Regions from separate parts of the Novosphingobium sp. FW305-C-30-35 genome, predicted to be linked through region 1. Evidence: predicted binding sites of a transcription regulator. Region 1 holds the regulator's gene; each other region holds the start of a gene.
The links. Region 1 encodes LexA, which represses DNA repair genes until DNA is damaged. Its sites were predicted from a motif close to GTTCCNCNCTTGTTCT; they were not measured.

Region 1 (10,940 bases):
ACTGGCGATCATGGTGGCTGCCGGCGAGGTCACCATCTGGACGCGCTCCGCGCTGGTGGGGCAACCGGGCATAGCGAGACCGCAGGTTTCTGCTCTTGCCGGAGAAGTTCTTGAACGACGGGAGGAGCCGGCAAAGGCGCGCGCGCGCCTCGTATTGCGGGTGATGCTGGATGGCATGGCCGGTCCTGTCCGCGTGCGGGTCAACCTGCCTTACGACAAGGATCCGGGAGACGTGGCTGAAGGTGCCCGGGTCGCCCTGGGCGCCCGGCTCATGCCACCGGCCGCTCCCATGCTTCCGGGCGCGTATGACTTTGCTCGCAGGGCCTGGTTCGATGGCCTTGCAGCGACGGGAACGGTGCTGGGCGATGTGCGAGTGGTCGGAAGATCAGATCGTGATACCACGCTTCGCAGCTTGCAGAAGTCGCTGGCCGAGCATGTCCGCTCACGGTTGACCGGATCGGCGGGGACAATTGCGGCCGCATTTGCCAGCGGGGATCGCGGGGCGATTGCTGCCAGCGATGAAGACGCCATGCGCGATGCGGGACTGACCCACCTCCTGTCGATCAGCGGCTTGCATGTCAGCGCGCTGGTGGGGGCCGTCTATTGGCTGGTTGCGCGCTTGCTCGCGCTCTTTCCCTGGGTTGCGCTCAGGATCCGCGTGCCTCTTGCAGCTGCGCTGGCAGGCGCCCTGGCAGGATTTGGCTATACCTTGCTGACCGGAGCGGAAGTGCCCACCATCCGGTCGTGCATCGGGGCATTGCTTGTCCTTGGTGCGCTGGCCTTGGGACGCGATCCACTATCGATGCGAATGGTCGCGGTTGGCGGCTTTGTCGTCATGCTGTTCTGGCCCGATGCCGTCCTTGGCCCCAGCTTCCAGATGAGTTTCGCGGCCGTGATTGCGATCATCGCCTTTCACTCGGCGGGCCCGGTCCGCTCGTTCCTCACCGGTGAACACCATGGGCCCCTGGTCCGGGCTGGGCGAAGCTTCGTAATGTTGCTGGCTACCGGCATGGTCATTGAACTCGCACTGATGCCAATCGGCCTGTTCCATTTTCATCGCGCTGGCGTTTATGGCTCGCTGGCAAACGTCATTGCCATTCCGCTGACCACTTTCGTGACCATGCCGCTGATCGGCTTGGCCCTGGTGTTTGATCTCGCAGGCCTTGGCGCACCGGTTTGGTGGCTGGTTGGCAAGTCCCTCGATCTGCTGCTGGCGCTGGCACACTTCGTGGCATCACAACCCGGCTCAGTAACTGCAATGCCGCCCTTCGAAACATGGAGCTACGCGCTGTTCCTCGTCGGCATGTTGTGGCTGGCACTCTGGGTGGGCAAGGTGCGCCTTCTTGGCACCATACCCGCCGGTCTTGCCATCACCGCTATGGTCCTGACGCCGCGGCCCGATGTGCTTGTCACCGGTGATGGCCATCATGTCGGCATAGCCGGCGAAGGATCGGACCTGATCGTCCTGCGCATGGGAAGGGGCGATTACATGCGGGACAACTTGCTCGAACTTGCCGGAATGGAAGGCAGCCTTCGTCGCCTCGATGAATGGCCGGGTGCTCGCTGCAATGAAGACTTCTGCGCTGCAACGGTGCTCAGAAACGAACGGCGTTTTACGCTCCTGATGGCCCGCAGCCGAAACTACATTGACGACATGGCGCTTGTGGCGGCCTGCGAGCGGGCCGACATCGTCATCGCCGATCGACGCCTTCCGGCATCGTGCCGCCCGCGCATGCTGAAGGCAGACCGATCCTATCTCGCCAATACGGGAGGCATATCCATCGATCTTGCCTCTGGCCGGATTCGCACCGTAGCGGAGGCGCAGGGCCAGCATGGTTGGTATCGCTGGCCAGTACCGCGCCCGACGCTCAGCCAAACGCACCTCCACGACGCCGGAGCCGAAACGCCAGATGCGTCTGAAGCAACCGTGCCGGTAACGGCGCTAGTGGCTTCCAAGCGATGAATGCGACCCAGGGCGGTCCATTTCCTTGTCCGGCGGGCGATGATCTCAAAGCAGCGCTCCTTTCCGCCGAACTTGCCGGGCGAACCTGACGTTCGCCCGGCTCAATTCATCAGGGGAGGACCCAGCGCACCGATCCGACGTAGCTCCCCGCAGTCGGCATGCCGTCGCTGCCAAGTGCAGGAGTGAACCGCGCTCGCGCGCTGACTTTCGTGCATGTCGCTGCATCAAGGTCAGGAGACCCGCTCGATCCGGTAATCTCGCATCCCGTGACGCGGCCATCCACGCCTATCGAGAGGCGAAACCGGGTTAGCCCTTCTCTTTCCTCTCTGATTGCGGCCGAGGGATAGTCGCGGTCCGAGATCCATGAGCCCGGCGATCCCTTCGGCGATGCTGTGCGCACGGCAAAGCTCGGCGAGGGAGAGGGGCGGGGCTCGGGCAGGACGTTCGGGATAGGGTCGACTGGCGTGATCGGGGTGACCTCGATATCCCGGACTGTGCTTGAAGGATCCACCGGCGTAATCGCGATGTCGGGGCGGGGGGCCACCAGCGAGCGGCTGCCAGGCTGTGGGGAAGGTTTCACGTCCGGCGGAGGAGCGACAGGCGTTACCTTCACCTCCTCGTCCTCCCACTGCTTGGCAGGAAGTCGGTCCGTCAGGATCGTGACCATGCTGTTGGCGAACCCTGAAGCGATCGCCCAGATCGCCACTCCATGAAGCAGCCCGACCGCGATGAAGGTCTGTGTCTGCCTGCGTCTCGTATTCTCGATTGCATAAGCCATTGGCAACACCTCTTCCGTTGCCGACGCCCCATGTTCTGGCGGGCCGTCCCGGAAAGGGGCGCCCCATGGCGGGGCATTCGGTAACAGTGGATACTATACTTCACACTGGATCACATCCAGAAGAATCTCAACCAAATCGATTGATATTTGCCATAACATGCTGATGCAAAAAAAGCCGCCGCGCATTTCCTGCGCAGCGGCCTTTATCATCAGGCACGCCCGAAGGCCGGGCGCTATGTTGCAACAAACGTCAGTGGTAGCGCCGCAACAAGCCTGCAAGCTTGCCCTGCACGGTCACCTCGTCGGGGCGATAGAACTGAGGATCATAGGCAGCGTTGGCGGGATCCAGCCGAACCATGCCCTTTTCGTGATGGAGATACTTGAGCGTGGCCTCTTCCCCGCGCACAAGTGCAACCACGATCTCGCCATCGCGCGCCATATCTGTCTTGCGGACAAGCGCGTAATCGCCATCGAAGATCCCGGCTTCAACCATCGAGTCACCGGACACTTCGAGTGCGTAATGCTCTCCTGCGCCCAGTAGCGCGGCAGGAACCGGCAGGGTCGCCGTCGTCTCGAGGGCTTCGATTGGCACACCGGCTGCAATCTTGCCGTGCAGCGGCAGCTCGATCACGTCGTTTGCCGCCACAGGCACGGGAGGCGCTTTTGGTGCAGGACGAAGCGCCGTGACGCTTCCGCCCGTTGCTCCACCATCTGCATTGGCAATCTGCCGAACGGCGCTCTGCTTGCCCACCGCGCTGTCTGGCTGGCGGAGGACTTCGAGTGCCCGTGCGCGGTTGGGGAGGCGGCGGATGAAGCCACGCTCTTCAAGCGCCGAGATCAGCCGGTGGACGCCCGACTTGGACTTCAGATCGAGCGCTTCCTTCATCTCCTCGAACGAGGGGGAGATGCCCGACTCTTCAAGCCGGACCTGAATGAAGGTGAGCAGTTCGTGCTGCTTGCGCGTCAACATCGGCGGCCACTCCGCAATGCGCGGCTTCGAGGCAAAGCCGCTGGTCTTTCATGGACCGGGAGTGAATGTTCCATCCCGGCGAACGAATGCGGAACGGATAAGCAACCTGTTGCGACTCGTCAAGCAATTCCGCCATTTTCGAGGAGGTAGATAGGAACATCCGTTCCGGCCGGTTTGGCCTCGGCCCCTGCTTCCCGCACGGCCAACGCGTTGGCCCTTGAAAGTGGAGAGAGCGCTCCGGAATCCTGGAGCGGGTCGAGCCTTACCGACGCTCCGTCCCATATCGCGCGCAGGAACTCCATTCGGCTCCCGCCCTGCGCCAGTGGCTCTGCAAGCCGGGCTGGGATGGCTTTTGGCAGAGGCGCGCTCGCGCCGAGCATCGCTCTCAGCAGGGGGAGCATGAACAGGTAGGCCGTGACGAAGGCCGAGGCGGGATTGCCGGGCAGGCCGAGAATGATCTGGGATCCACGCGTTGCCACCAGCAGCGGCTTGCCCGGCTTGATGCCGATGCGCCAGAAGTCGATCGAGGCGCCAACGGCCTCGAGCGCCGGGCGAACGAGATCGTGATCCCCGACTGACGCCCCGCCGCTTGTGACGATGATGTCCGAGTTGTTTGCCGCGTCCAGCGCGCGGACCAATTCTGCGAGTTCGTCCGCCACAGGACCGGCATGGCGGATATCGACCGGCAGGGAGGCGGCCATCGCACAGAGCATCGGCCCGTTGCTGGCGGGAAGCTGGTGCAGGTCGGGCAGGTGGCCGGGAGGAACCAGTTCGTCGCCGCTGTCGATGACGGCCAGGCTGACACGCCGGCGCACGGGGAGATGGCTGTGGCCACCGGCGATGGCGAGCGCGATTTGCGCAGGACTAATGCGGCTACCCGCAGAGATCAGCGTTTCGCGAGAGCTGAAATCCATGCCTGCGGGTCGAACGTGGCGCGAAGCGGGCTGCGGTGGCTCGCCGGTCAAGCTCAGCTCGTTGCCGTTGCGCGCGCTGTCCTCCTGAAGCAGCACCATGTCCGCGCCTTTTGGCAGGATGGCGCCAGTGCTGATGCGGGTGGCTTCACCGGGGCCGACCTCGCCGCCGAAGGGGTGGCCGGCCGCGCTTTCACCGATCACGCGCCACGGGCCCGGAAGATCGGCACTGCGCATGGCATAGCCGTCCATCGCCGAAAGGGCTGCCGCTGGCTGCGTGCGCCGGGCAAGGAGGTCCTCGGCGAGGTAATGGCCAAGGCATTCGGCAACCGAGCGATGCTCGACGGGCAGCGAAGGCGCGAGCGCGAGCAACCGGCTCTGCGCTTCGGCAAGGGGTAGGGGCGGCGCTTTCATTCCGGAGCGCGCCAGGTTCCGGACTTGCCGCCCCGCTTCTCGATCAGACGGACACTTTCGATCACCATGCCTTTGTCGAGAGCCTTGGCCATGTCGTAGATCGTCAGCAGGGCGAGGCTCACCGCCACCAACGCTTCCATCTCTACGCCCGTGCGACCGGTCAACGAAGCGGTGGCAGTGCATTCGATGCCGTCGGCGACGAAGGCGAAATCGACGTTGACCGCATCGAGCACCAGCGGATGGCAGAGCGGGATGAGGTCGCCTGTCCTTTTCGCCGCCATGATCCCGGCAATCCGCGCTGGGCCAAGCACATCGCCTTTCGGAGCATTGCCGGACCTGATCGCCTCGAGCGTGGCGTCAGACATGCGAATCATACCACGCGCAATCGCGACGCGGTGCGTCTCGGTCTTGCCGCCGACGTCGACCATGCGAGCGGTGCCGGTCGAATCGAGATGGGTGAGGTCGTTCATCGTTGTCCCTGGAATGCTGAATGGGGGTTTACGGGGTTTACACTGTCCAGAGAGAACTGCGGAACGGGAGTTGGAACGCAGTTTTGGCGCGGATTTCCGGGGCTTTCAAGGTGCTTCGCTGACAGTCGGCACCATGGCAAAAACCTGCCCTGTAGGAAAGCGTTTCCAATCCGAAGTGACTACATATTGGGATTTCGTTAGCCTTCTGCCGCAATAAGCACATTGATGAATACTGTGCAGAACAAGAAGCGTGTTGCCATCATGATTGATGGCGAGAACGTGCCCGCAAGCACGATGTCAAAGATTGAAGCGATCGCAACGTCGTTGGGGGACGTGCAGTTGCGCCGTGTCTATGGAAACTTTGCAAACGGGGCGAATGGCGAATGGATAGACCATTCCAAAGACCATCCGCTCGATGTGAGACAGGTTACACCTTCAAAGAACAAGAAGAACACCACCGACATCGCCTTGGCTGTCGAGACAGTCGAAATCGTCCTGCGCAAGGGGTTTGATTGCGTCTGCATTGCATCGAATGACCGTGACTTTCAGCCACTTGTCGAATTTCTGCGCAGGGAGGGCGCCGAAGTGCATGGTTTCGGCGGTGATGCCGCTGACCTGAAACTCCGAAACAGTTGCTCGAAATACCATATCGTTCTGAACACGAGGAAGGCTGCCGCAACATCCTCTGAGAAAGTCGAGAAACCAACGGCAGCTGCGACCAAAGCCAAGCCCCCGCAAGAGCCGTCCAAATCGGAAGCCGCCAACTGGGCCAAAGTCAGGGAAGCTTTGAACGAGTTGGCCAGCCAGCGGGAATGGGTGGCATTGCGGGAGCTCGCTACCGTCCTGAGCAAGGCGAAGCTCCAACCCGCCTCGTTCGGATCAAGGAGCTGGCTGCAAGTGTTCAAGAAGGACGGCCGCTTCGCCGTTGAAAAGATTGCGGGTTCCACCCAATCGCAGGTGCGGTTGGTGGCCTGACGTCACTTGCCGCCCTGCCAGCGCTCGCTATTGTCCCAAGTGTCAATAACGGGAGCGGTGGATGCGGAAGCGGTGGGTTTTGTTAGGAGCGGTCGTGCTGGCAGGGGGCGCCGGGTTTGCCTCGCTTGACAAGGAAACGCGGGGGATTCTTCTTGCGCTGCCGACCAATGCCGATGTGCTGTCTTGGCGGGAAGGGCAGCGTGATGCGGCTTTCCGGGCGATGGACAGGTTGCCGTTTCTGGCCAAGGCCAACACGATTGCGCCTGCGGCCGAACCTTTGCCTCTTCCAGCAGGCAAGCCGCTGACCGTGCCGGGACTGGACGAATACATGGCAAGCCAGCGCACGGCGGGGCTGGTGATCGTGCAGGATGGCAAAGTGCGATTGGAGCGCTACGGGCTGGACTTCGATGCCAAGGGTCGTTGGACCAGCTTTTCGGTGGCGAAGTCATTCACCTCGACCCTTGTCGGCGCAGCCTTGCAGGATGGCGCGAGGTCGTGTCCCACGGGGTGGTGTAGGAACCGTCGATCCGCAGTAGGATCAGGTTCGGGTCAGGCAGCCAGAGCTGGCAGGCTGACAATGGGGTTATGGCTCACCGAGCCGAGGGTTTCCAGCGTCATGTAACGGCGTGACACCGCCCACTCATCATTCTGTTCCAGCATGAGTGCTCCGACGAGGCGGACGACGGCGGCGTCATTCGGAAAGATGCCGATGACATCGGCCCTTCGCTTGATCTCCTTGTTCACCCTTTCCAGCGGGTTGGTCGACGCGATCTGCGCCCAGTGCTCCTTCGGGAAGGTCATGTAGGCAAGCACGTCCTCGCGCGATCCGGCCATCATGTCGGCCAGCTTCGGGAACTTCTCGCGCAGGGCATCGGCGACCTGTTCCCATTGCTGGTGAGCCGCTTCAGCCGTTTCCTGCGCAAAGATCGTCTTGATCATGGCGATGACTGCCGGTCGCTGCTTAGGCGCGGCATGTGCCAGCGCATTGCGCATCCAGTGGACCCGGCAGCGTTGCTGGCTCGCGGCGAACACCTTGCTGGCGGCGGCGCGCAACCCCTTGTGGTCGTCCGCGATGACCAGCTTTACCCCGCGAAGTCCCCGGTCGGCGAGCGAGCGCAGGAAGGCTTTCCAGAAGGGTTCCGCTTCTGAAGGGCCGGTGGCAACGCCCAGAACCTCGCGCCGACCATCGGTGTTGACGCCGACGGCGATTATCGCCGCCGTCGAGACGATCCGCCCGCCCTCGCGGACCTTGAGGTAGGTGGCGTCGATCCACAGGTAGGGCCACTCGCCCTCGATCGGCCGCTGCAGGAAGGCGTTCACCCGTTCGTCGATCTCGGCCACCAGACGGCTCACCTGGCTCTTCGAGACGCCGCTGGCGCCCATCGCCTTGACCAGATCGTCGACCGAGCGAGTCGAGACACCGTGGACGTAGGCTTCCTGGATCACCGCCGCCAACGCCTTCTCAGCCGTGCGGCGTGGCTCAAGGAAGCTCGGGAAGTAACTGCCCTTCCTGAGCTTGGGGATCGCCAGCTCGATCCGGCCGGCCCGAGTGTCCCAGCCCCGTTCGCGATAGCCGTTGCGGTGGTTGAGCCGCGCCGGGCTGCGACTGCCCGCAGCCGCACCCGTTCTGGCCTCAATCTCCAGATCCATCATGCGCTCGGCGGCAAATGCCAGCATATCGCGCACCAAATCGCTGTCTGCCCCTTGCTCAATCAGCTCAACAAGGGCCATTCTGTCGTCGGTCATCGTCTTCTTCTCCAGGTTCGAGTTCGCATCCGAACCCTACCAGAAGATCGACGGTGGCCACCCTCTCAGAGAAACCTTCCTACACCACCCCGTGGGACACGACCTGGCGCGATCAGGAGCCTGGACGACAAGGTCAGCCAGTATATTCCTGGCCTCAAGGGCAGCGCTTACGATGACGTGAGCGTGCGACAGCTGCTGACCATGTCATCAGGCGTACGCTGGAACGAGGATTACGAAGACCCGAAGTCGGATGTTGCCGAGTTCAATCGGGCCCAGCCGGAGGACGGCCTCGATGCCACCGTCAGCTATATGCGCAAGCTGCCGCGCGCCCATCCGCCCGGCGAGGTGTGGCATTACAACACTGGCGAGACCAACCTGATCGGCGTGCTTGTGAGTTCGGCCACCGGCAAGTCATTGTCCGCCTATTTGCAGGAGAAGGTCTGGCAACCTGCCGGAATGGAAGCCGAGGCGACGTGGCTGTTGGGGAAGACCGGGCTCGAGATCGGTGGTTGCTGTCTGCAGGCCGCGACACGCGATTACGCAAGGTTCGGCCTGTTTGTGCTGAACGGTGGCAAGGGGCGCGATGGCAGGCAGATCGTGCCGTCGGACTGGTTCGCAGAGGCGACGACCAAGCAGAAGGATATCGGCCGGGCAGGGCGCGGCTATGGCTTCCAGTGGTGGACCAATGACGATGGCACTTTCGCCGCGCAAGGCATCTTCGGCCAGGGGATATTCATTGACCCCAAGCGCAAACTGGTGATTGCCAGCAATTCGGATTGGCCGCGCGCCAGCGCCGGACCACAGCCCGAGGCGCGCGAAAGCTTCTATCGGAAAGTTCAGGCCTTGATCGACGCGGGCAACTAGAGCGGTTTCCGCCCTAGCCCAGACGGTCAGCTTGCGATCGGCAACCTGACCGTTCCGTTCTGATCCCGCTCCATCGGAGAATAGGCGACGACTGCATTCAACGGCAGATCGCCGTAGATATGCGGGAAAAGCTGGCCGCCGCGCGACGGCTCCCACTTTACCGCAGAGCCAAGTGCGGCGAGATCGACGGCGGCGACGTGGAGATCGTCCTGCCCTGCGAAGTGCTTGTCGACGGTTTCGGTCAGCTGCGCCTCGGTCGACAGGTGGATGTAGCCATCCGCCAGATCGACCGCGGCACCCTTGAACACGCCGTCCGCTTCAAGCTGCGCCATCTGCGGGCCGGTCAGGACCTTGTAGGCGAGGAGGGGGAGGTCAGTCATTCGGCGGTGCCGTCTTCCGGTGCGGCAGGTGCTGCGCTTTCATCGCCGCTGCTGGGCTCGGTCGTCTCGGCATCCTCGCCTTCGCCTTCGGCAAGACGCACGGCGCTGACGACATGTTCGTCGCCCGAGACGTTGAACAGGCGCACGCCCGCCGAGCCGCGACCGATCACGCGAAGCGAATCGAGCGGCAGGCGGATCAGCTTGGCCTGATCGGTGACGAGCATGAGCTGGTCGGCCTGCGTCGCCGGGAAGCTGGCCACGACCGGGCCGTTGCGGGCAATGTTGTCGATATTGGTGATGCCCTGACCGCCACGTCCGGTGCGGCGGTATTCATAGGCCGAGGACATCTTGCCGTAGCCATTGGCGCAGACGGTAAGGATGAACTGTTCGCGTGCCTGAAGTTCGGCATAGCGCTCGGCCGACAAGGCCGGTTCGCCTTCCTTTTCGCCCTTCCAGGGTGCGAAGCGGACGTAGTCCTCGCGCTCGTCAGGCGTGGTGCCGACGCGGTGCAGGATCGACAGCGAGATGACCTCGTCGTCGCCCTTAAGCGTCATGCCGCGCACGCCGGTGGAGGTGCGGCTGGTGAATTCTCGGACTTCGTCGCCTGCGAAGCGAATGGCCTTCCCGGCGCGGGTAGCGAGCAGCACGTCGTCGGTTGCTTCGAGCAGGGCGACGCCGATCAGGCGATCTTCGCTGTCTTCATCGAACTTCATCGCGAACTTGCCGTTCGACGGAATGTTGGCGAAGGCATCCATCGAGTTGCGGCGGACATTGCCCTTGGCCGTGGCGAAGACGACCGAAAGCTTGCCCCATTCCGCCTCGTCTTCCGGCAGCGGCAGCACGGTGGCGATGGTCTCGTCCTTGTCGAGCGCCGGAAGCATGTTGATCACGGGGCGGCCACGCGTGGTCGGCCCCCCTTCGGGCAGGCGCCAGACCTTGAGGCGATAGACCTTGCCCGCAGTCGAGAAGAACAGGACCGGAGTGTGGGTGCTGGTGACGAACATCGTCGCCACGGCATCCTCGTCCTTCGTCGCCATGCCCGACCGGCCCTTCCCGCCCCGGTTCTGGGCGCGGAAGGTGGAGAGCGGCGTGCGCTTGATATAGCCGTCAAGCGTGATGGTGACGACCATGTCCTCGCGCTCGATCAGGTCTTCGTCTTCGATGCCATCGGCAGGCGCGGTCAATTCCGAGCGGCGCGGCGTGGCGAAGGCCTGACGGACTTCGAGCAGTTCCTGACGCATGACGCCGTAAAGCTTCACGCGGTCAGCCAGGATCGAGAGGTATTCGGCAATCGCGGTGGCGAGGCCTTCGAGTTCTTCGCCGATCTCATCCCGGCCCAGCGCGGTCAGGCGGTGGAGGCGCAGGTCGAGGATGGCGCGGACCTGGATTTCGGACAGGCGATAGGTGGCAGCATCGGCCACGCCGATGTCTTCGATGGCTTCGACCAGCTTGATGTACTGCGCGATCTC
Region 2 (10,940 bases), 770 kb from region 1:
AGGAGGAAGAACTCCAGCAGATGCTCAAGGACATCATGTCGGGCATCCACAAGTCGTGCCTCGCCTATGGCGATCAGGGCGGCGGCTATATCGACTACGTCAAGGGAGCGAATATCGCCGGCTTCAAGAAGGTGGCCGATGCGATGCTGGCCTTCGGCGTCGTCTGATCCGGAAGGCGAGGCTGGAGAACCGGGGGCGCCGAACGGGGCACCCTCGGGTCAGACGGTCGGTTGCTCAAGTTATCTTCGAGGCGCTGTCGAGCAATGACCGGACCGGAGAGATCTCCTGCAGGGAGTACCCTGCCGGGCCCTGACTGACGATTCGCAGATTTGGACGCAGCTTGGAGCGCAGGCCGGAAATCAGGACTTGCAGCGACTTCGTGCTGATCGGTCGATGCGTCGAACGGCCACTGATGGCAAGCTGGCTGCTCCGCACAGGTGACCCGCGCGCGGCTACGAGCATGGACAGGACACGCGCCTCGCGGCCGAGCAGTGGCTCTCGGGTGAAGTGCTGAAGATGCAGGTCCCTGACTTCCTCGACGACCTTCGACTGCTGGCTCTGGGCGATGCGGCCCAGCACGGCTCGCACGCGCGCTGCAGCCTCGGCGACCGGCATTTCACGATCGAAGACATCGTCGAAACCGGCATTGAGCAACTGCGCTTTCACGCTTGGCCGTACTTCGCGCATGATGACTATCTTGGCCTTCATTTTCAGCAAGGGCCGGTAGATGCGCATGAGCTTGCGGATCCGGACAGGGTCGCTGCCAATGACGAAAAGCGTGTTATAGTATTCCCGACTGTCGTCGATATGGCCGATGTAATCGTCGGTAATGCGGTGGAGCTGAACCCGGCCCGAGATCGCGCGAGCGAGCGCGGTTTCGGGCGCTGGATCGCCATTCCCGAAGTATAGCGTACGTGCACTGACGACTTCCTGGCGCGGGCCTTTCGGCTTCGCGCCCGGGGGCGGGCTCCCTGGTCTGCCCCCGCCGCCGCCACCGGCCGCAGACTGCGGCTTACGGGATTGAGACATTTAGCAGTAACTTTCGATATACGGTCGGGGTTAACTTTATAGATATTCTGCATTCTTGCAATGACGGCGGCCGGCTCTGCGATCGGTGAATGGCAGGGCGCCGCGATTCGACCACAAGCAACGCTTCACGGAAGCGCGTCCAATTTGGCACGAAACCGACCCGCGTCGTGGATAACGCCGTTTGCGCACCATCCTGCCGGCCGCGCATATTGCGAGAAAAGCGAGATAAGCTAAGGATTTGCGCCAAGGCGTTGCCAAATCGGCGCGAATATATCGTTCCCCTCTTGTTCCACGGGAACACAACGAGTACATAACCCTTGTTGACGGCTCGTGTCAGCCAACTCTAGCAAGGGAAACGAAGCCATGGCGGCTCAGCTCAAGCTCATCGAGGAAGGTAAGATCAAGGACATGGATCGTCAGAAGGCGCTCGACGCAGCCCTTGCACAGATTGACCGTGCGTTCGGCAAGGGTTCGGCAATGAAGCTGGGCTCGAAGGAAGCGATGCAGGTGGAGGCGATCTCCACCGGGTCGCTGGGGCTTGATATCGCACTCGGTGTCGGCGGTCTGCCGCGCGGACGCGTGATCGAAGTCTATGGGCCGGAAAGCTCGGGCAAGACCACGCTCGCGCTGCACGTCATCGCCCAGGCCCAGAAGACCGGTGGCACGGCGGCATTCATCGATGCCGAGCATGCGCTCGACCCGGTCTATGCCAAGAAGCTGGGTGTCGATATCGACAACCTGATCGTGTCGCAGCCGGATACTGGCGAACAGGCGCTGGAAATCACCGACACGCTCGTCCGTTCCAACGCGATCGACGTGCTGGTGGTGGACTCGGTGGCCGCGCTCGTGCCGCGTGCGGAAATCGAAGGCGAGATGGGCGACAGCCACGTCGGCCTGCAGGCCCGCCTGATGAGCCAGTCGTTGCGCAAGCTGACCGGTTCGATCAGCCGTTCGCGCTGCATGGTGATCTTCATCAACCAGCTGCGCATGAAGATCGGCGTGATGTACGGCAACCCCGAGACGACGACGGGCGGTAACGCGCTCAAGTTCTACGCCTCGGTCCGCCTCGACATCCGCCGCACTGGCCAGATCAAGGATCGTGACGAGATCGTCGGCAACGCCACGCGCGTGAAGGTGGTCAAGAACAAGGTGGCTCCGCCGTTCAAGCAGGTTGAATTCGACATCATGTATGGCGAAGGCATCTCGAAGATCGGCGAAATCCTCGACCTCGGCGTCAAGGCCGGGCTGGTCGAGAAGTCGGGTGCCTGGTTCAGTTATGACTCGATCCGCATCGGGCAGGGGCGCGAGAACGCCAAGAACTTCCTGCGCGAGAATTCCGAACTTTGCGACCGGTTGGAAGCCGCGATCCGCGGCCGCACCGACAAGGTTGCCGAAGGTCTGATGGTCGGTCCGGACGCGGACGACGACGTCTGATCTTCAAGGCGGCGGGCAGCCTCCATCCCCGGTGCAAGCCGGGCCCGCCAGCCAGACAAAGAGCCCGCGCGTTCCCCGGCAGGATCGCGCGGGCTTTTTGTTTGCGCGCCGGCGGTTGCGGGTTAACCTTCCACTTAAACCGCACGGAGAATCGCCATGGGCATCATCGTTCACCATCTCAACAACAGCCGTTCGCAGCGGGTCCTCTGGTTGCTGGAGGAGCTTGGCGTCGATTACGAGATTCGGCACTATCAGCGCGATGCGGTGACCAACCTTGCCCCGCCCGAACTGAAGGCCGTGCACCCGCTGGGCAAATCGCCCCTGCTGGAGATCGATGGCCGGGTCATCGAGGAATCGGGCGCGATCGTGCAGGTCCTGTGCGAACGCTATGGCAAGGGCACATGGCTCCCGGCGGAAGGTTCGGACGACGCCCTGCGGCACCTCGAACTGATGCATTTTGCCGAAGGCTCGGCCATGACCCCCGTCCTCCTGCAGCTTTATACCTCGCGCCTTGGAGAGGCTGCCGCGCCGCTGAAGCCGCGCATCGACGAACAGCTGGCAGCCCATTTTGGCTACATGGAGCAGATCCTGCGCCCGTCCGGCCACTTTATCGGCGACAATTGGACCGGGGCGGATGTGATGATGAGCTTCCCGGCAGAGATCGCGGTCATGCAAGGGGCGGGTGCACATTTCCCCAAGCTCGCGGCATTCGTCGCGGCCATCCACGCGCGGCCCGCGTGGCAGCGCGCGCGCGAAAAGGGCGGCGACTATTTCGGGATGTAAGGCATGACCAACGCGAGTGACTGGCAGGGGACGGTCGGACGGAGCTGGGCCAGCGAATGGCGGCGCACCGATGTCAGCTTTTCCGACCTGACACCCAAACTTCTGGCCGCCATCGCTCGAGAGCCGGGCGCGGCTGTTGCAGATATCGGTTGCGGAGCGGGGGAGCTGTCGATCGCCATTGCCGAGGCAAGGCCGCAAGCGCAGGTGACCGGCGTGGATATCTCTGCCGATCTGGTCGATGCGGCCCGCTCCCGCGCCATTCAGCCAAACCTGACGTTCGAGCTGGCCGATGCCTCGCAGTGGCAACCCGCGTCACGGCCGGACCTGTATTTATCGCGCCACGGCGTGATGTTCTTCTCCGATCCGCAAGCAGCCTTCGCCCATCTGGCCGCGCAGGCGATGCCAGGAGCGCGCATGGTCTTCTCGTGCTTTCGCAAGGCTGCCGAGAACGACTGGGCGGCGGCCATCGCGGCGCTACTGCCGAAAGGTGATTCTCCGCAAACCTCGCCGACCGCGCCCGGACCTTTCGCTTTTGCCCTGCCGGAACACGTGCGACGCTGCATGGCAGGATGGCGGGCGGTGGAGCTCGCGCCGGTGGATTTCCGGTACATCGCCGGCACCGGGCCAGATGCCGTGGGCGAAGCGATGGCGCTGTTCCGCCGCATCGGACCTGCTGCGGCGGCCTTGCGGACTTTGCCCGAGGCCGAGCGCGCAGCGGTCGAGATGCGGCTCGCCGAGCTTGTGGAGGCCCATCATCGGGACGGCGTGGTGGCATTCAATGCTGCGGCGTGGCTGGTAAGCGCCACGTCCGATCACAATGATGGATGAAACGTGCTTGTAGCGCGCCGAACGCTCGCCTAATCGGCCTTTCATGACTTCGACGAACGAAATCCGCCGCTCCTTCCTCGAATACTTCGGCTCGCACGGGCACGATGTGGTGCAGTCTGCGCCGCTGGTGCCCTACAACGACCCGACGCTGATGTTCACGAACGCCGGAATGGTGCCGTTCAAGAACGTTTTCACCGGGCTCGAGACACGCGCGACCCCACGCGCCACCTCGTCGCAGAAGTGCGTGCGCGCGGGCGGCAAGCACAACGATCTCGACAACGTCGGCTACACTGCGCGGCATCACACCTTCTTCGAGATGCTCGGCAACTTCTCGTTCGGCGACTACTTCAAGGAGCAGGCGATCACCCATGCGTGGACGCTGCTGACGCGCGAATGGGGCCTGCCCAAGGACAAGCTGCTCGCCACCGTCTACCATACCGACGACGAGGCGTTCGAGCTGTGGAAGAAGATCGCAGGCCTGCCTGAAGATCGCATCATCCGCATCGCCACCAAGGACAACTTCTGGGCGATGGGCGACGATGGCCCGTGCGGTCCCTGCTCCGAAATCTTCTTCGATCATGGCGATCACATCTGGGGCGGCCCTCCGGGATCGCCGGAAGAGGATGGCGACCGCTTCATCGAGATCTGGAACCTCGTGTTCATGCAGTTCGAGCAGACCGCGGGTGAAATCACCGGCAGCCTGCCCAAGCCGAGCATCGATACCGGCATGGGCCTGGAGCGCATTGCCGCCGTTCTGCAGGGCGAACACGACAACTACGACACCGACACGTTCAGGGCGCTGATTGCCGCGTCCGAAAGCCTGACTTCGGTGAAGGCCGAGGGCGAGCAGCGCGCCAGCCATCGCGTGATTGCCGACCATCTGCGCTCGACCAGCTTCCTGCTGGCCGATGGTGTGCTGCCTTCGAATGAGGGCCGCGGCTATGTGCTGCGCCGCATCATGCGCCGCGCCATGCGCCACGCGCACCTGCTGGGTGCCAAGGACCCCCTGATGCACCGCCTGGTGCCGGCACTGGTCGCCGAGATGGGCGCTGCCTATCCTGAGTTGGGCCGTGCGCAGCCGCTGATCGAGGAAACCCTGCTGCGCGAGGAAGTGCAGTTCCGCCGCACGCTTTCGAACGGCATCAAGCTGCTCGACGAAGCGACCGCCGCGCTGGGCGAGGGCGATGCGCTGCCGGGCGAGACCGCATTCAAGCTCTATGACACTTACGGTTTCCCGTACGACCTGACCGAAGACGCCTTGCGCGCCCGTGGCATTGCGGTTGACCGCGAGGGCTTCGATGCTGCCATGGCGCAGCAGAAGGCGGCGGCGCGCGCGGCGTGGAAGGGATCGGGCCAAGCCGCCGACAGCGAAGTGTGGTTCGACATTGCCGAACGCGTCGGCGCAACCGAGTTCACCGGCTACACCGCCACCACCGGCGAGGCGCAAGTCGTTGCGCTGGTCAAGGACGGCAAGGAAGTTGGGAGCGCTGCGGCGGGCGATGACGTGACCGTGATCGTCAACCAGACGCCGTTCTACGGCGAAAGCGGTGGCCAGACCGGCGATGCCGGCACGATCACCAGTGCCGATGGCCTGAAGCTGGCGGTGAGCGACACCGCCAAGCCCTTGGGCCGCTTGCACGCGCACAACGCGAAGGTTGAAGCGGGTTCGATCAAGGTCGGTGACGTGGTGAAGCTCGACATCGATGTCGAACGCCGCGATGCGATCCGCGCCAACCACTCGGCCACGCACCTGCTGCATGCGGCACTGCGCAATCGCCTTGGCGGGCACGTGACGCAGAAGGGCTCGCTGGTTGCTGCCGATCGCCTGCGTTTCGACTTCTCGCATCCGACTGCACTGACGCCTGATGACATTGCCGCGATCGAGGCCGAGGTGAACGCCGAGATTCGCGCCAACGAACCAGTGACGACGCGCCTGATGAGCCCCGATGATGCGATCGAGGCGGGGGCGATGGCACTGTTCGGTGAAAAGTATGGCGAGGAAGTGCGCGTGCTTTCGATGGGCCGTGCGACGGAGAAGCACTATTCGGTCGAACTGTGCGGCGGCACGCACGTTCGGGCGCTGGGCGATATCGGCGTGTTCCGCATCGTCAGCGAGAGCGCGGTCTCGTCGGGCGTGCGCCGCATCGAGGCGCTGACCGGCGAGGGCGCGCGGCAGTGGTTCGTGGCCCGCGAAGAGGCATTGAAGCACACCGCGTCGATCCTGCGCACGACGCCGGAAGACGTGGAAGCCCGCGTGTCCGCCCTGATGGAAGAGCGCAAGAAGCTCGAGCGCGAACTGGCCGAGGCCAAGAAGGCGCTGGCGCTGGGCGGCGGGGCAGCCAAGGCGGAGAACGCGGATGAGGAAGTGGGCGGCGTGAAGTTCTCGGGCCAGGTGCTCGACGGGCTGGACCCCAAGGAACTGCGCGGACTGCTCGATCAGGCAAAGCAGCGTCTGGGTTCGGGCGTTGCGGTGATCGTGGCGGTGAACGAGGGCAAGGCTTCAATCGCGGCGGCGGTGACAGAGGATCTCGTCGGAAAGGTCAGCGCGGTCGATATGGTGCGCGCAGGCGTGGAAGCACTTGGCGGCAAGGGCGGTGGTGGCCGTCCGGATATGGCCCAAGGCGGCGGTCCGGACGGAGCAAAGGCGGCTGAAGCGATCAGCGCGGCTAAGGCGGTGCTGGCTGGGTGACCACATCGCCGGGCGTTGAGAGGGCTCGGACGCTCGCTAAATGGGCTGGCGGCCTGTTGTGGATGACCATCTCGACTTTTCCGCTCCTCGGCCAAGGTGCAAAGCGGGAGGTCGCTTGCCGCGGGCGTGTATTCGCGGGCGGATTCGACGACTGTTTCAACGACTATTTGCCGTTACTTGAATTTCTCGCGCCTGCTGTCGCTCTCGCATTGCTCTGGCCCTTTTTGCGTTTCGCCTCCTCCGTTTGGAAAGATCGGGCAGGGCCACAGTCACGGGGACTTGCGGTCATGGGGACTTGCTGGTGCATCTGGCGCGCAAGCACGTACCCAATCGACCGCGTGACTATCCCTTACATACTCGTCTGGGTCCTGTTCGGCATGTGGTTTGCGGCTGGCGCGCTCCGGGGTCCCAAGTCAGACGCAACGAATTGACCGTTATTGCCTGCGCCCGCTGGCGCCGCGCGTTTCGGGTTCGGAGCCGCGGGCCAGATCCTTTTCGCGCATCGTGGCGTCGGTCTGCTGCGGCCCCTTGATCGGGCCCTTGTTCGGCTGATCGTCCTGCGTCGCCGGGTTCAGGTCGGGCTTGTTGCTGCGGTGGGTCATGTTTCTCTCCTTGCCATGAAAACACAGGGCAAGGAGATCGGTTGCGGGCTGTCAGGCAGAGCGTTCCCGGAGCGAGGCAGACTTGAGCTTGGGAAGCGAATTGAGCTCGCCTTCCTCCTTGATCTTCTGGCGCAGTTCGTCGCGCTTTTCGTGGATCGAGGCGATGACCGGGCCCATCGGGAAGCCGAGATCGACGAGCACAGCTTCGGACAGCTGTAGCGAGCTTTCGAGCGTCTCGGGCACGGCATGGCTGGCGCCGGCCTTGTAAAGCGCGGCGGCGTGCATCGCGTCGCGCGCGCGGACGATGATCGGGAGGTCAGGATGTGCGCTGCGCAGGCGCTTGACCATGCGCAGGATGAGGACGGGTTCGTCCATCGTCAGGATCATCGCCTTGGCATCATCGAGGCCGAGCCGGGCGATTGCCGCTTCGCTGTCGACGTTGCCGAACAGGACCGGCAGGCCATCCTTGCGCGCGTTCCTGACGATGCCGGGGTCCGAATCGATGCCGAGCCAGGCGGCCTTGTGGACCGTCAGCATCTCGGCGATGAGCCTGCCGACGCGGCCGAAGCCCATGACGACGACGCGCTCGCCTTCCGGCTCCTCGACGAATGTATTCTGTCCGACGTCCGCAGTCCCGCGCGCGACCCGCTGCCCCCATGTCTCACCGAGTTTGGCCAAGAGCGGCGTAATTGTCAGGCCGATGGCGGTGACGATCTGCCAGAATTGGGCAGTCTCCCGGTCGATGAGGGTTGCCTCGGCGGCCGTGGTCAGCACGATCAGGGTAGTTTCCGATGGGCTGGCCATCAGGATGCCGGCTTCGAGTGCGGTAGCGCGCTCCTTGCCCATGGCGCGTAGGGCGAACATCGTGACAAGCGCTTTGAGCACCACCACACCGACGACTGCGAGGGTGAGCGGCCCGATCTGTGCCCAGACGACGCGCAAATCTATGCCCATGCCGATGGTGATGAGGAAAACGCCCAGCGCGAGGCCCTTGAACGGCTTGGTAATCGCTTCGACCTCGGTGTGATACTCGGTCTCGGCGATGAGCAGGCCCGCCAGCAGCGCGCCCATGATCGGCGAGAGGCCGACGAGAGACGTCGACAGCGCTGCGGCGATCACAACCAGCATCGTGGCAGCAAGGAACAACTCGGGGCTCTTCGTCTGTGCAGCCTGGGCGAAAAGGCGCGGTAGCAGCAGGCGTCCGCCGACCAGCAGGACGGCAATGACGATGCCGCCATAAAGCAGCGTTTCGCCAAGGGTTGGGCCATCCGAATGCGCGGCGACCGGGCCCATTGCACCAAGGATGAAGATGATCGGCACGAGCGCGATATCCTCGAACAGGAGCATCGACAGCGCGGCGCGGCCGACGGGACCATGGGTGCCGGCGATGGGCAGGACCAGCGCGGTCGAGGAAAGCGCAAGTGCAAGGCCGAGGCCGAAAGCGCCGCTGATCTGCAAACCGGTGGCCAGAAGTGCCGCCGACAGGAGGAAGGCCGAAATGCCAAGCTCCATCGCGCCAAGGCCGAAGACCAGTCGGCGCATGTCCCACAGGCGATTGAAGGACAGCTCCAGGCCGATCTCGAACAACAGGAGGATGATGCCGAACTCCGCGAAAGGCGTGATCGCGGCCGGATCGGAAATGGTGAAGTGGTACAGCCAGGGGTACTGCGGCACGAGCGCGCCGAGGCCGAACGGGCCGACCACCAGTCCGACGAGGATGAAGCCGATGATCGGGGTGATGCGGAAGCGGGCGAAGGCCGGGATGACGATGCCTGCGGCACCGAGGATTACAAGAGCGTCGGAAAGTGCGGTCGTCGGTTCGAGATTGCCTGCCATTGGCGAAGGTTAGGGGAGGGGGGCAATGGTGTCACCCGTTTCTGCATGTCGAACTGTTGCCAAAGCAAAAGGGCCCCGGCGGCAACCGGAGCCCTTTGCTGTTTCCGTAATGGAACTGGCGCTTATGCCCAGTTCTTCATTTCGGCTTCGAGGTTCTCGACGATGGCTTCGAAGAACTTCTCGGTGGTCATCCAGGCCTGATCCGGGCCGATCAGCAGGGCGAGGTCCTTGGTCATCTTGCCGCTTTCGACGGTTTCGATGCAGACGCGCTCGAGCGTTTCGGCGAACTTCACGACTTCCGGGGTCTCGTCGAACTTGCCGCGGTACATCAGACCGCGGGTCCACGCGAAGATCGAGGCGATCGGGTTGGTCGAGGTCTGCTTGCCCTGCTGGTGCTGGCGGTAGTGACGGGTCACGGTGCCGTGGGCAGCTTCGGCTTCGATGGTCTTGCCGTCGGGCGACATGAGGACCGAGGTCATCAGGCCGAGCGAGCCGAAGCCCTGCGCAACCGTGTCGGACTGCACGTCTCCGTCGTAGTTCTTGCAGGCCCAGACGAACTTGCCCGACCACTTGAGCGCCGAGGCGACCATGTCGTCGATCAGGCGGTGTTCGTAGCTGATGCCGGCGGCGGCGAACTTTTCCTTGAAGCCTTCGGTGTCGAACACTTCCTGGAACAGATCCTTGAAGCGGCCGTCGTAGGCCTTGAGGATGGTGTTCTTGGTCGACAGGTAGACCGGCCAGCCCAGCGACAGGCCGTAGTTGAACGACGCGCGGGCGAAGTCGCGGATCGAATCGTCGAGGTTGTACATCGCCATGGCGACGCCACCCGAGGGGTAGTTGAACACTTCGCGGTCGATCGTCTCACCGTTGTCGCCTTCCCAGACGAGACGCAGCTTGCCGGGACCGGGGACGACGAAGTCGGTGGCGCGGTACTGGTCGCCGAAGGCGTGACGGCCGACGACGATCGGGTCGGTCCAGCCCGGGACGAGGCGGGGCACGTTCTGGATCACGATCGGTTCGCGGAAGACCACGCCGCCGAGGATGTTGCGGATCGTGCCGTTGGGCGACTTCCACATCGACTTGAGGTTGAATTCCTCGACGCGCTGTTCGTCAGGCGTGATCGTGGCGCACTTCACGCCGACGCCGTACTGCTTGATTGCATTGGCGGAATCGATGGTGATCTGGTCGTCCGTCTCGTCGCGCTTCTGGACCGAGAGGTCGTAGTACTTGAGGTCGATGTCGAGGTAGGGGAGGATCAGGCGCTCGCGGATCCATTCCCAGATGATCCGGGTCATTTCATCGCCGTCGAGTTCGACGACCGGGTTCTTCACCTTGATCTTCGCCATGTCCGTCCTGTCTTTCAAGCTGGGGAGAGAAATTGCGCCTTCCCTTAGCAGAGGCTTGCCGGTGCGCAAGGCAGTGGGGCGATTCGCGCAATTTTTGCAGGCTTTGCGCTGGACATCGGCGCATGGGCAATGCAGATATTTAAGTGACCGGTTAAAGCCGGGTGGAAGTCCTTTTGGAGAGATGCGATGAGCGAGGCGGAAGTCCTTACCCAAGTCGATGGCAACGTGCTGATCGTCACGATCAACCGGCCCGATGCAAAGAATGCCATGAACAAGGCTGCGGCCGAGGGCATTTCGGCAGCGATGGACCGGCTGGATGCCGAGGCCGACCTGCGCTGTGCGATCCTCACCGGGGCTGGCGGCACGTTCTGTTCAGGGATGGATCTCAAGGGC
Region 3 (9,822 bases), 1.7 Mb from region 1:
CGCTGGGAATTAGCTTGAAAGAACTTAAGGAGCTTGAGAGTCGGGAAATAACTGCCCGTGATGTTTCCCGAATAGTTGCACGGCGGTCGCAGGTTGCTGAAGGAGCAATCTGTGATTCTGCTATCGAGCCGATTGTTGAGTTTTTTGAGCTTGAGTACGAATGGACCACGCAAGGTGCTTCCGCACGCCTTTTCCCGCTCAAAGACGAGGATGGAAAGCCTTATCCATACCTTGTGGCGCTATGTGATCGCCTAAAAGAAGCGAAAGGCATTTACGTTTTTCACGATAGCAGAGGCAGAGCCATCTATGCGGGTAAAGCAGTGCAACAATCATTGTGGGCTGAAATGACCAGCGCCTACAATCGGAGACGGGGCGAAGTTCAATCTATTAAGCGTGCGGATCACCCTAGAATCAAAGGTAAATTTGGCGCAACAGCAGTTCAGATTAAGAGGCGCGAAATCTGTCTATGGGAAATGGCGGCCTACGTCAGCGCATATGAGGTCCATGGCGATCTGATTAGCAAGATGGAAGCGCTTATAATTCGAGCCTTTGCCAATGACCTCCTAAACGTGAGGATGGAGCATTTTTAAGAAAAGTCGCAGCCATGGGTATTAGCCAGAGGCACGAACCCAAACGGACATTTGGACTTATGCATCCTGGTTCTTGCAGGGAACCCACGAACCGCGCGTTGGCCTGCAGGGTCGTGTCCCACGGGGTGGTGTAGGAAGGTTTCTCTGAGAGGGTGGCCACCGTCGATCTTCTGGTAGGGTTCGGATGCGAACTCGAACCTGGAGAAGAAGACGATGACCGACGACAGAATGGCCCTTGTTGAGCTGATTGAGCAAGGGGCAGACAGCGATTTGGTGCGCGATATGCTGGCATTTGCCGCCGAGCGCATGATGGATCTGGAGATTGAGGCCAGAACGGGTGCGGCTGCGGGCAGTCGCAGCCCGGCGCGGCTCAACCACCGCAACGGCTATCGCGAACGGGGCTGGGACACTCGGGCCGGCCGGATCGAGCTGGCGATCCCCAAGCTCAGGAAGGGCAGTTACTTCCCGAGCTTCCTTGAGCCACGCCGCACGGCTGAGAAGGCGTTGGCGGCGGTGATCCAGGAAGCCTACGTCCACGGTGTCTCGACTCGCTCGGTCGACGATCTGGTCAAGGCGATGGGCGCCAGCGGCGTCTCGAAGAGCCAGGTGAGCCGTCTGGTGGCCGAGATCGACGAACGGGTGAACGCCTTCCTGCAGCGGCCGATCGAGGGCGAGTGGCCCTACCTGTGGATCGACGCCACCTACCTCAAGGTCCGCGAGGGCGGGCGGATCGTCTCGACGGCGGCGATAATCGCCGTCGGCGTCAACACCGATGGTCGGCGCGAGGTTCTGGGCGTTGCCACCGGCCCTTCAGAAGCGGAACCCTTCTGGAAAGCCTTCCTGCGCTCGCTCGCCGACCGGGGACTTCGCGGGGTAAAGCTGGTCATCGCGGACGACCACAAGGGGTTGCGCGCCGCCGCCAGCAAGGTGTTCGCCGCGAGCCAGCAACGCTGCCGGGTCCACTGGATGCGCAATGCGCTGGCACATGCCGCGCCCAAGCAGCGACCGGCAGTCATCGCCATGATCAAGACGATCTTTGCGCAGGAAACGGCTGAAGCGGCTCACCAGCAATGGGAACAGGTCGCCGATGCCCTGCGCGAGAAGTTCCCGAAGCTGGCCGACATGATGGCCGGATCGCGCGAGGACGTGCTTGCCTACATGACCTTCCCGAAGGAGCACTGGGCGCAGATCGCTTCGACCAACCCGCTGGAAAGGGTGAACAAGGAGATTAAGCGAAGGGCCGATGTCATCGGGATCTTTCCGAATGACGCCGCCGTCGTCCGCCTCGTCGGAGCACTCATGCTGGAACAGAATGATGAGTGGGCGGTGTCACGCCGTTACATGACGCTGGAAACCCTCGGCTCGGTGAGCCATAACCCCATTGTCAGCCTGCCAGCTCTGGCTGCCTGACCCGAACCTGATCCTACTGCGGATCGACGGTTCCTACACCACCCCGTGGGACACGACCGCCTGCAGCCGTTGGGGGGGCGGTTTACCGCTCGCCCCTACTTTGGCTTGTGGCAGTGGTACTCGCCCGTGGAATGATTCTTGTGGCATCCATTAGCGTCGGTGCCGCCACTGTGTTGGGGAGCCCCAGGCACGCTTGTGCTCTTCTGAGTGGATTTGATAACCGTTGTTTTGCTGGTTTTGGCAGGCTCATCATGGGCCACTACCGGGGCTGAAAGAGCGAAAACCGAAGCGCAAGCAAATACCTGGAATAATTTCATTTTGTTTCCCCTGTTCAAGCAGGGAACGTGTCACAAAGACGCTAACGAGTCCAATCCTTGATTGCGCCATACATCCAGTACAGCACGGGTAAGGCCATCAGGATTCCGAGAAGTGCAGCCTCGAGGCGTATGCGCATTCCTCCAAGGTCCCGTGCAGAGGGCCGCAAGTCAATGGTCGCGCATCCGCCTTGCATCGTTGTTCTTTGTATGTCCCAAATATGCCATGTCCCGAATCGATAGAAGCATCATCGCCGAAGCATTGCTAACAGCCCCAGGCTGGGCGCGCGTTGGCATTTCCGACCCAAAGCCGTGGCTGCGCGAGGACGCCGCGCTCGAGCTGGCCACCACTATCTTGCAACACGCCGACGTTCCGGACGACAGCGAAACGCGGCAAGCCAACCTGACCCTGTGACATGCAGTGGTCGGCAGACGGCCTAATGGTGCCGCCCTACTTTAGTGAAATTGATGCCCCTGCCCGACCAGGTGCTCTCTTGGCGGCATATAGCGCCGCGTCGGCACGGATGAATAATTCTTCGGGGTCATAAAAGTATGGATCGTTCGGAGCAGCCACGCCACTTGCCGCGCCAATTGTAAACATGTGTTGTTGCCAAAAAATGGGTGCCCGCAGTTGAGTTAGGAAGCGGGCTACACGCGCATTTAACGCGGCTTCTGGCTCTCTGTTGCTGACGATTACAGCGAACTCGTCGCCGCCGATGCGGGCAGTCAGAAGTGCTTCCGGGAAGTTCGCTGACAACCGCTCTGCAAACACCCTGAGGCAGGCATCTCCCGCCAGATGGCCTAACCTGTCGTTGATACCCTTGAAGCCGTCTAGGTCGAAAAGGATAAGAGCGCCAAGCGGAGCGAACGACGGGGCAGAGCTCCGCGCGTTGAGGAATCGGCTTTCATATACGGCGCGGTTAGCCAAACCTGTGAGAGCGTCGTTCTCTGCCATTCGTCGCAAAGCCTGTGAGCGCAACTTTCCCTCAGTCACATCCTGCTTTAACCCGTGCAGTATTGGACTTCCGCCAGCCCGACGTACCATTTCCCCGCTGATACGCATCCACCGGATTTCGCCATCGGCGCGCTTGATTTGCGCATCGAGAGTGAAGATGCCCCCTCTGTCGATGGCGTGGGCACGGAGCCTTTCCATCTCTTCGCGGGAATCGTCGGCATACATCGCGACCGCCAGTTGCCGATCAGGGACAGTGTCGATTGGTAATCCGAAGATATTGTAGATACCTAAGGTCCAGCTCAGCTTGTTATCAGCAAGGTTGCAGGACCATGCGCCGACTCCCGCTATAGCCATGCCACGGTCGAGAAGCGGATCGACTATCCCAGCGGAAGGGTATCCCCATTGCCTTGACGCAGGAGAAATCTGTTCCCCACAAGGTGAAAAGGCATTCGGGACTAACACTGACATTCGGGTTTCGTACGTAGATTGTCTTAAAAAACCGTGAATTAGTTGCCGAAAGCTGCAAAGCACTAGCGCGCACCTCAAGCGCGATTAACTGTAAATCAAATGCCGCCGCCATTTCCGTTACGTTGTTACGTTAGATGGTCCTTATTCTGCTTTACTTAGAGAATATACTTTACCCTGGAGGGTTTTTATACACGAAAGAATAAAATTGGGGGCCTCTGACGTAACAACGCAACAGAGAAGTCTTTGGTCATTAAAACCTGGTCGAAGACAACTTTCGCATGCCCCCAAAGGCAATTCTTTGCGGTCTTTGCCGACGCGCCGAGACTATGGCTTAGGCTTAGCGACCCGCTTTGCGCGGGGCTTAGCTTCGGGTTCTGCATCGGTCTGGGCCTCGCCCTGTACTACGAGCCTGGCCCCTGGCTTACGGCCAAGCCCAATCTTCTTCGCCAGATCCCGCCGCTTTTCCGCGTAGGCGGGCGCTACCATGGGGTAGTCGGCGGGCAGGTTCCAGCGCCCGCGGTACTCGTCGGGAGTCATGTTGTACCGCGTGGCCAAGTGGCGCTTGAGCATTTTCAGCTTTTTGCCGTCTTCCAGGCAGACAATGTAGTCGTGCTTGACCGACGCCCTAATCGAGACGGCAGGCTCCGGCGCTGCCTCTTCCACGGGAGCAGGTTGATCCAGCCCCGCCAGCGCGTTGTATACGTTTGCGATCAATGTGGGCAGGTCGCCAACCGCAACGCTGTTATTGCCGACATGCGCGGACACGATATCGGATGTTAGGGTGATAAGGGTTTCGCGCATTTCGTTCTGTGCTTCGGACATCGCAGACCCGCCTTTCTATATGTATCGCGGCAAAAAGCGCCGCTGCGCATGGCACAACTATGGATGCGGCTTCCCATTTGGCAACTGCGGCCCGCGTATTGTGTCCAGCGACTGCATACCAGATTGTGGAAATCTAGTAGACTTGGGCCGTTCTGGCGCAGGTTGCCCGATTATCTTTCCGCCCGCTCGTAATGGACTAGCGGGCGCGGCACATGCATACCGGGATGCATCCAGCAACCGCGCGCACAGGACGCCATGCCAGCCGATAGGTCTACATTCAGTCTAACGCGCCCCGCCATACTGGCCGCCCTTGCCGAGTACGACGCCATCGGCCAGGCGGCTTTCCTGCAGAAGTACGGGTTCAAGCCCGCGCAGAAGTACAGGCTGTGGCACGACGGTAAAGCCTACGACAGCAAGGCCATTGCGGGCGCGGCCTTTGGCTACCTGCCAGGCAACCCGCCCCCCTTGCGCTACGACGAGTTCTCTGGCGGGCAGGTGTACGTGATGCCGGTGATGGAGAAGCTGGGCTTCTCTTTCCAGCCGCCGCCGGGCGAAGCGCCAAAGCGCAACCCCCTGTGGACGCGCGACCAGATAATCTTGGCGCTGGACCTTTACGTAAAGCACGGCGGGCGCGACCCGGGGGCGGGCCACCCCGATGTTGTGGAAGTGTCCGCCCTGCTGCGGCAGATGGCCACAGAGGAAGGGCTGGACACGTACCGCAACCCAAGCGGGGTCATCATGAAGATGATGAATTTCCGCAGCGTGGACCCTGCCTTTACCAGCAAGGGCGGCAAGGGCCTTAAGGGCGCGAGCGAGCTGGACAAGGCAGTATGGGCAGAGTTCTACGGCAAGCCGCAGGAGTTGGCCGTTGCCGCAGAAGCCATTCGCGCGGGCGCTGTGGCCAACATGGACGCCGCCGCGCTGGACGCCGTGCAAGGGTACAGCGTTAAGGAAGGCAAGGTTAGCTACAGGCTGCACAAGACCCTGGAGCGCAACCGCAAGGTGGTCGCGGTAAAGAAGGCCGCCGTTTTACAAGCACATGGCAAGCTGGAGTGCGAGGGGTGCGGCTTTGACTTTGCCGCCACCTACGGCCCGCGCGGCTACGGCTACATCGAGGCGCACCACACCAGCTTTGTGCACGCTATGCAGCCCGGCGACGAAACCACGCCCGACGACCTGGCGCTGCTGTGCGCCAACTGCCACCGCATGGTGCACAAGGCTAAGCCCTGGCTGACTATCGCGGAGTTGCGCGCGCTGGTGGGGTAGGGGCGGGCGGAATGTCCGCTTCCGGGACATCTGATTGTGCCCGCGAACGACGGGAACGGGGTAGGAAATGGAAGTCAGTTCTCTTGCGGTTCACCGTCAATTTTCGATGCGTGACGTCGTGTCAGCGTGTTTTTCTTGATCTGCCGCTTTGCAACCCATTCCATTGCGTCATGATCTTGTTCGGTGAACATCAAGTCGATTTCGCGTTTGGACTGCCCGTCCATGATACCCTTGAGGGTCTGATGCTTACTGCGGCTCACTTCGGAAGGTTACCATCGGGACCGTATGGCAGCAATGGCGTCGTATCCGGAATGGCCGCTTTCGGTAACCGACGCTGCAAATGCCGCCGCTATCGAGGCACCGGGATTGCCAAAAATCTGCACAGCCAGGCTGGTCGAAATCTTGCGATGCGGGCAATGTTGCGCGGTAAAACCGGCCATCGCACGGCGCGCCACAGAGCACCTCCCCTGCTTGGGTACACCAGCCATCGGCAGAACTGCAAAGTGGCGTGCTGAGTCACAAAATTAGCAAAGCTCGTTACGTTGTTACGTTAGAGTGACTGATCTCGACACCTCGCAGACATAAAACACCCCCACTGCAGGGTAAATTTCTCTACGAAAGAATCGAAAACAGGGGTCTCTAACGTAACAACGTAACAGAACCGCTTTGCGGCCCTATTCGGCCCCAGGCCGCTCGTCGCCGTTGGAAACCTCGTACCCGGTAGCCAGGCCAAACCACCGGATGCACTCCGCTCTGGGCGGGATGGGGTACATGCGCACGGCGGCCTTGTTTACGTCTGCCTCGTCGCGGCGCGTTTTCGACTCGAAGCCTGGCGGCATGTACCGGGCCAGCTTGGCCTTAAGGCCGCGGTCGTCTGCCCTGTGCCCGTGGGCGCGGGCAAAAGCCCGGTAGTCCTTGGCCAGGTCGGCAGCCGGAACCCAGGTCACCTCAGTGGGGTGCCAAGGGTAGAGACTCGTTTCGCCGTCGCCAGACAGCACGTGCGCCCCGCGACACCAGCAGTTTCTCCGCTTGTCCAGAGAATCGCGGGCGTCGCGGGGGTCGCGGGGGCTGCTTCGATTCTTGCGGTCTTGGCACCCAAATCGGGGGTGTGGCGGCTCGGCCTTGTCTCCTGTTTTTCCTCGAAAATAGAGATAGATAACCGCGACACCCGCGACACCCGCAAGTGGGCAGAATTGCCCGCTTCTCGGTCAGCACCGGCGGGTGGCGCGACACCCGCGCGACACCCGCAACTTGCCACAGCCCCCGCGACGCTGGCCCGTTAGAACGCAGTGGGCAGGGGCTTTCCGCCCCCCGCCGACTCGGCCACAAAGTGATCGTTCGTGGCAATGTCGAACGTGGCCACCTTGTCGCGCGGGTTGCGGCCCACCTTAATGTCGAACCCGGACACACGCAGCCCGTCGGCAAGCCGCTGCACGCGATCCTTCAGCTTGTTCGTCGCCGGCAAAGTGCCAGGAGGCGCATAGCTTCCTAGCACCAAAAGGACCTCTTTAGCGGTGATGCCCCGCAATGCGGCACCGCCGTTGCTAAAGTGCCCGACAAGCGCCTCGACCAAGGGGTCACCTTCCGCAGCGCTGCGCTGCAGAACTTCCTGCTCGGCACACAACAGGTCGGAGAACTCGCCAGGCTTAAGCCCAAGCTTGCCAGAAGCAGCCTCGACCCATGCTGCAAAGTCGGCCAAACGCGGCGGGCGCACTTGCTGCGATTCCACCATTGCGTCGATGGCGCTGCGATTGCGCAATGCAGTGGCAACACAGTCGAACAGGAAGCCGACCATCTTGCCCGCGTCTTGCGAGAAGGCGTTCCACACAGACGCTTCGGTGCGGCGGGGATTCACTGGCTGCGCCACTACGCGCAAGGTGCGGTCCAGCAAGTCACCTCTGTTACTTGGCGCGCCGATGCAGGTCGCGATGCAGGGGCGCGCAATGAAGGATTGATGCTCGTCACCATCGGTGTGCAGCTTGCGCGTGGAGAGCGCCCCTCCGGTCAGCAAGCGGCACAACTGGTCGGCCACATCGGCGGAGAACTGCGTCACGTTGTCAAGCAACAGGACCGAGCACCGCGATGCTTGCACGTGCAGGTTCCGCTCTTCGGTCGCCATACTGAAGCGCCCCGCTGCGTGATTACCGTTGGGGGGGTCGGTAAGGGCGAGAACCTTGTCAGCCATGGTGCTTTTTGCAGAACCCGCCTGCCCCTCGACCAAAAGGAGGGGGTTGGCATTTCCGGCGAAGAAGGTTGCAAGCATGAACCCGACAATCCGCAGAAGGTCTTCGCCAGACACGTTGAAGTGCGCGGAAAAAGTCCCGAGTTCGCCGCCAGAGACAGGCGCGGGCAGTGCGCCGCGACTGCCCAACACGAACCTGATAGGTGGGGAACCATCAAGTATGTGCCAGCCGCTCGCATCGATCTTCGCCACGAGACCGGCGTTTGGGTCGAGCAGGACGTACACACTGCCTTCGTGGAAAGCAGAGCGCAGGTAAACCGGGACGCGCGGCTTGTTCATTGCCCTGGCGCGCAAGATACGGAGCGCCGCCTGGATTTTGTCCTTCGACGCAGTCTTGGTTGCCGTTTCCTCGTGATACCGAAGTGCAAGCAAGTCTTGGTATTCACCACTTTCCAGCGGGACGGTCACCCGCCGCACCGCCCCCCCGCCCAGTCGGCGGTCGAACGTCACGTGCGGCTTGCCATCAGGCGTCAAGAAAACGTCGTCGTTCGCGTTCATGGTGCTGGCGATGATAACGCTTGCCGGATCGACATTGCGCCCCTTGCCGCTTTCCGGCCCGCCAATGCCAACACCTTCGCTGCCAGTGCTTTCCGGGTCGGCACCTTGTGCCGTTGCCCCGCTCGCGAACTTCCAGCCTGCCTCCTGCGCGCGGCGGACATAAGTTGCCACAGTAAGGCGCTCGCCATCGCTACGCCCGTCGCGAATACTGTCCCACCGCTTGCGAACGTCGTCCTCTCCCTCGTAGCCGTCGGCTGAAGACGACAGGGTCAGAAACAGGCTCCAGCCGTCTTCCTGGAAGCTGTTCTTCAGAGCAATGCCCAAGCGAATCCACTCGTGGTAGTCGCCAAGGTCCAACGCATCGTGGGCCACCAGGTGGCGCAAAGCGCTCTCCGCACGAGCAACGTCACCTGTGCCTACGGGTGTGGTAGGCAGCGGGCGCACTGCGCTGCGCTCTTGAGTGACGATCCCAGCAGCCCTTTCGGCAGCCTGCAGAGCCGCAAGAAAATCAACGTAGGAGTACGGCTCGCGCTCCTCGTCAACCTCGCAGGTAACAAGATGCGGGGTGGCAGGGTTCTTCTTATGGAGGTATCCGGGCAAACGCATCACGCGGGGCAAGTCGTGCACCGACTTATCAGACCCAAACAAGCGAATCAGGCGCTGCTGGACCTTGCTGAACTGATCCAGAGGGATGCCGTCAACGCGCCAGTAGAAGTGAAACTTGCCCGGCGAGGTCGTAACAGTGATCTGCGGGGGCAGGCCTAAGCGCTTTACGTTTTCGTGCGGCGTGCCGTCGAAGTCGGCGAAGAAGCAGTGCGCGTCAACGATATTGGCCGCGGATTCCCCCTTACCGTCAGAGGGATTGACCTGGACGAAGACGCAAAAGCCTTCGTCATTCAACGACAAAAGCGAGCGATGCAGCTCTTCATGCGAGCCTTTGCGGATGCGGACATCGCCCTTCCCATGCAAGCCTTTGCGAATTGCACGGAAATGCAGAACGCCATCGCGGCCGATCGCGCGCAGGAATGCCTGGGTGTGGGCAAGATTTGGCTGGGGATCAGCCAGCGGCGGCTTCGAGGGGGCAGCAGGAGTATTCATTCGGCAAGACTCGTTCGTTCCAGCAAGCACGGGCTTGCCGGTGGGGTTGGGAAAAGTTTCTGCGGTGGGGGCGCGGCCCTCGGGCCGCGCGTTATGGCCCGGTGGGCCTGGTCAGAACTCGGCCTCGGCGCCCCATTCAAGGGGGGCGTCAATCCACTT

Region 2: a site for LexA is predicted at 1,305-1,320, ahead of recA (recombinase RecA). Genes of this name have one in related genera too.
Region 3: a site for LexA is predicted at 2,505-2,520, ahead of AC3WLM_RS09275 (DUF6771 family protein). Genes of this name have one in related genera too.

The regions. Positions count from the first base shown of each region.
Region 1 covers NZ_JBYSYJ010000001.1:199,296-210,235, reverse strand. Annotated here, with positions in the region: gene AC3WLM_RS01220 (ComEC/Rec2 family competence protein) at 1-1,963, shown strand, start outside; gene AC3WLM_RS01215 (energy transducer TonB) at 2,073-2,741, opposite strand; gene lexA (transcriptional repressor LexA) at 2,992-3,711, opposite strand; gene AC3WLM_RS01205 (molybdopterin molybdotransferase MoeA) at 3,831-5,036, opposite strand; gene moaC (cyclic pyranopterin monophosphate synthase MoaC) at 5,033-5,506, opposite strand; gene AC3WLM_RS01195 (NYN domain-containing protein) at 5,732-6,481, shown strand; gene AC3WLM_RS01190 (hypothetical protein) at 6,543-7,103, shown strand; gene AC3WLM_RS01185 (IS256 family transposase) at 7,031-8,227, opposite strand; gene AC3WLM_RS01180 (serine hydrolase domain-containing protein) at 8,186-9,091, shown strand; gene AC3WLM_RS01175 (DUF952 domain-containing protein) at 9,118-9,471, opposite strand; gene gyrA (DNA gyrase subunit A) at 9,468-10,940, opposite strand, start outside.
Region 2 covers NZ_JBYSYJ010000001.1:970,880-981,819, reverse strand. Annotated here, with positions in the region: gene gdhA (NADP-specific glutamate dehydrogenase) at 1-167, shown strand, start outside; gene AC3WLM_RS04810 (helix-turn-helix domain-containing protein) at 235-1,029, opposite strand; gene recA (recombinase RecA) at 1,393-2,463, shown strand; gene AC3WLM_RS04800 (glutathione S-transferase family protein) at 2,620-3,246, shown strand; gene AC3WLM_RS04795 (class I SAM-dependent methyltransferase) at 3,250-4,074, shown strand; gene alaS (alanine--tRNA ligase) at 4,118-6,763, shown strand; gene AC3WLM_RS04785 (hypothetical protein) at 7,198-7,365, opposite strand; gene AC3WLM_RS04780 (cation:proton antiporter domain-containing protein) at 7,417-9,201, opposite strand; gene AC3WLM_RS04775 (NADP-dependent isocitrate dehydrogenase) at 9,324-10,547, opposite strand; gene AC3WLM_RS04770 (crotonase/enoyl-CoA hydratase family protein) at 10,734-10,940, shown strand, end outside.
Region 3 covers NZ_JBYSYJ010000001.1:1,869,432-1,879,253, reverse strand. Annotated here, with positions in the region: gene AC3WLM_RS09290 (hypothetical protein) at 1-590, shown strand, start outside; gene AC3WLM_RS09285 (IS256 family transposase) at 804-2,000, shown strand; gene AC3WLM_RS09280 (YHYH domain-containing protein) at 2,096-2,317, opposite strand; gene AC3WLM_RS09275 (DUF6771 family protein) at 2,541-2,729, shown strand; gene AC3WLM_RS09270 (diguanylate cyclase domain-containing protein) at 2,766-3,623, opposite strand; gene AC3WLM_RS09265 (Ros/MucR family transcriptional regulator) at 4,062-4,559, opposite strand; gene AC3WLM_RS09260 (HNH endonuclease) at 4,815-5,825, shown strand; gene AC3WLM_RS09255 (hypothetical protein) at 5,900-6,085, opposite strand; gene AC3WLM_RS09250 (AICE element replication initiation protein) at 7,105-9,663, opposite strand; gene AC3WLM_RS09245 (helix-turn-helix transcriptional regulator) at 9,775-9,822, opposite strand, start outside.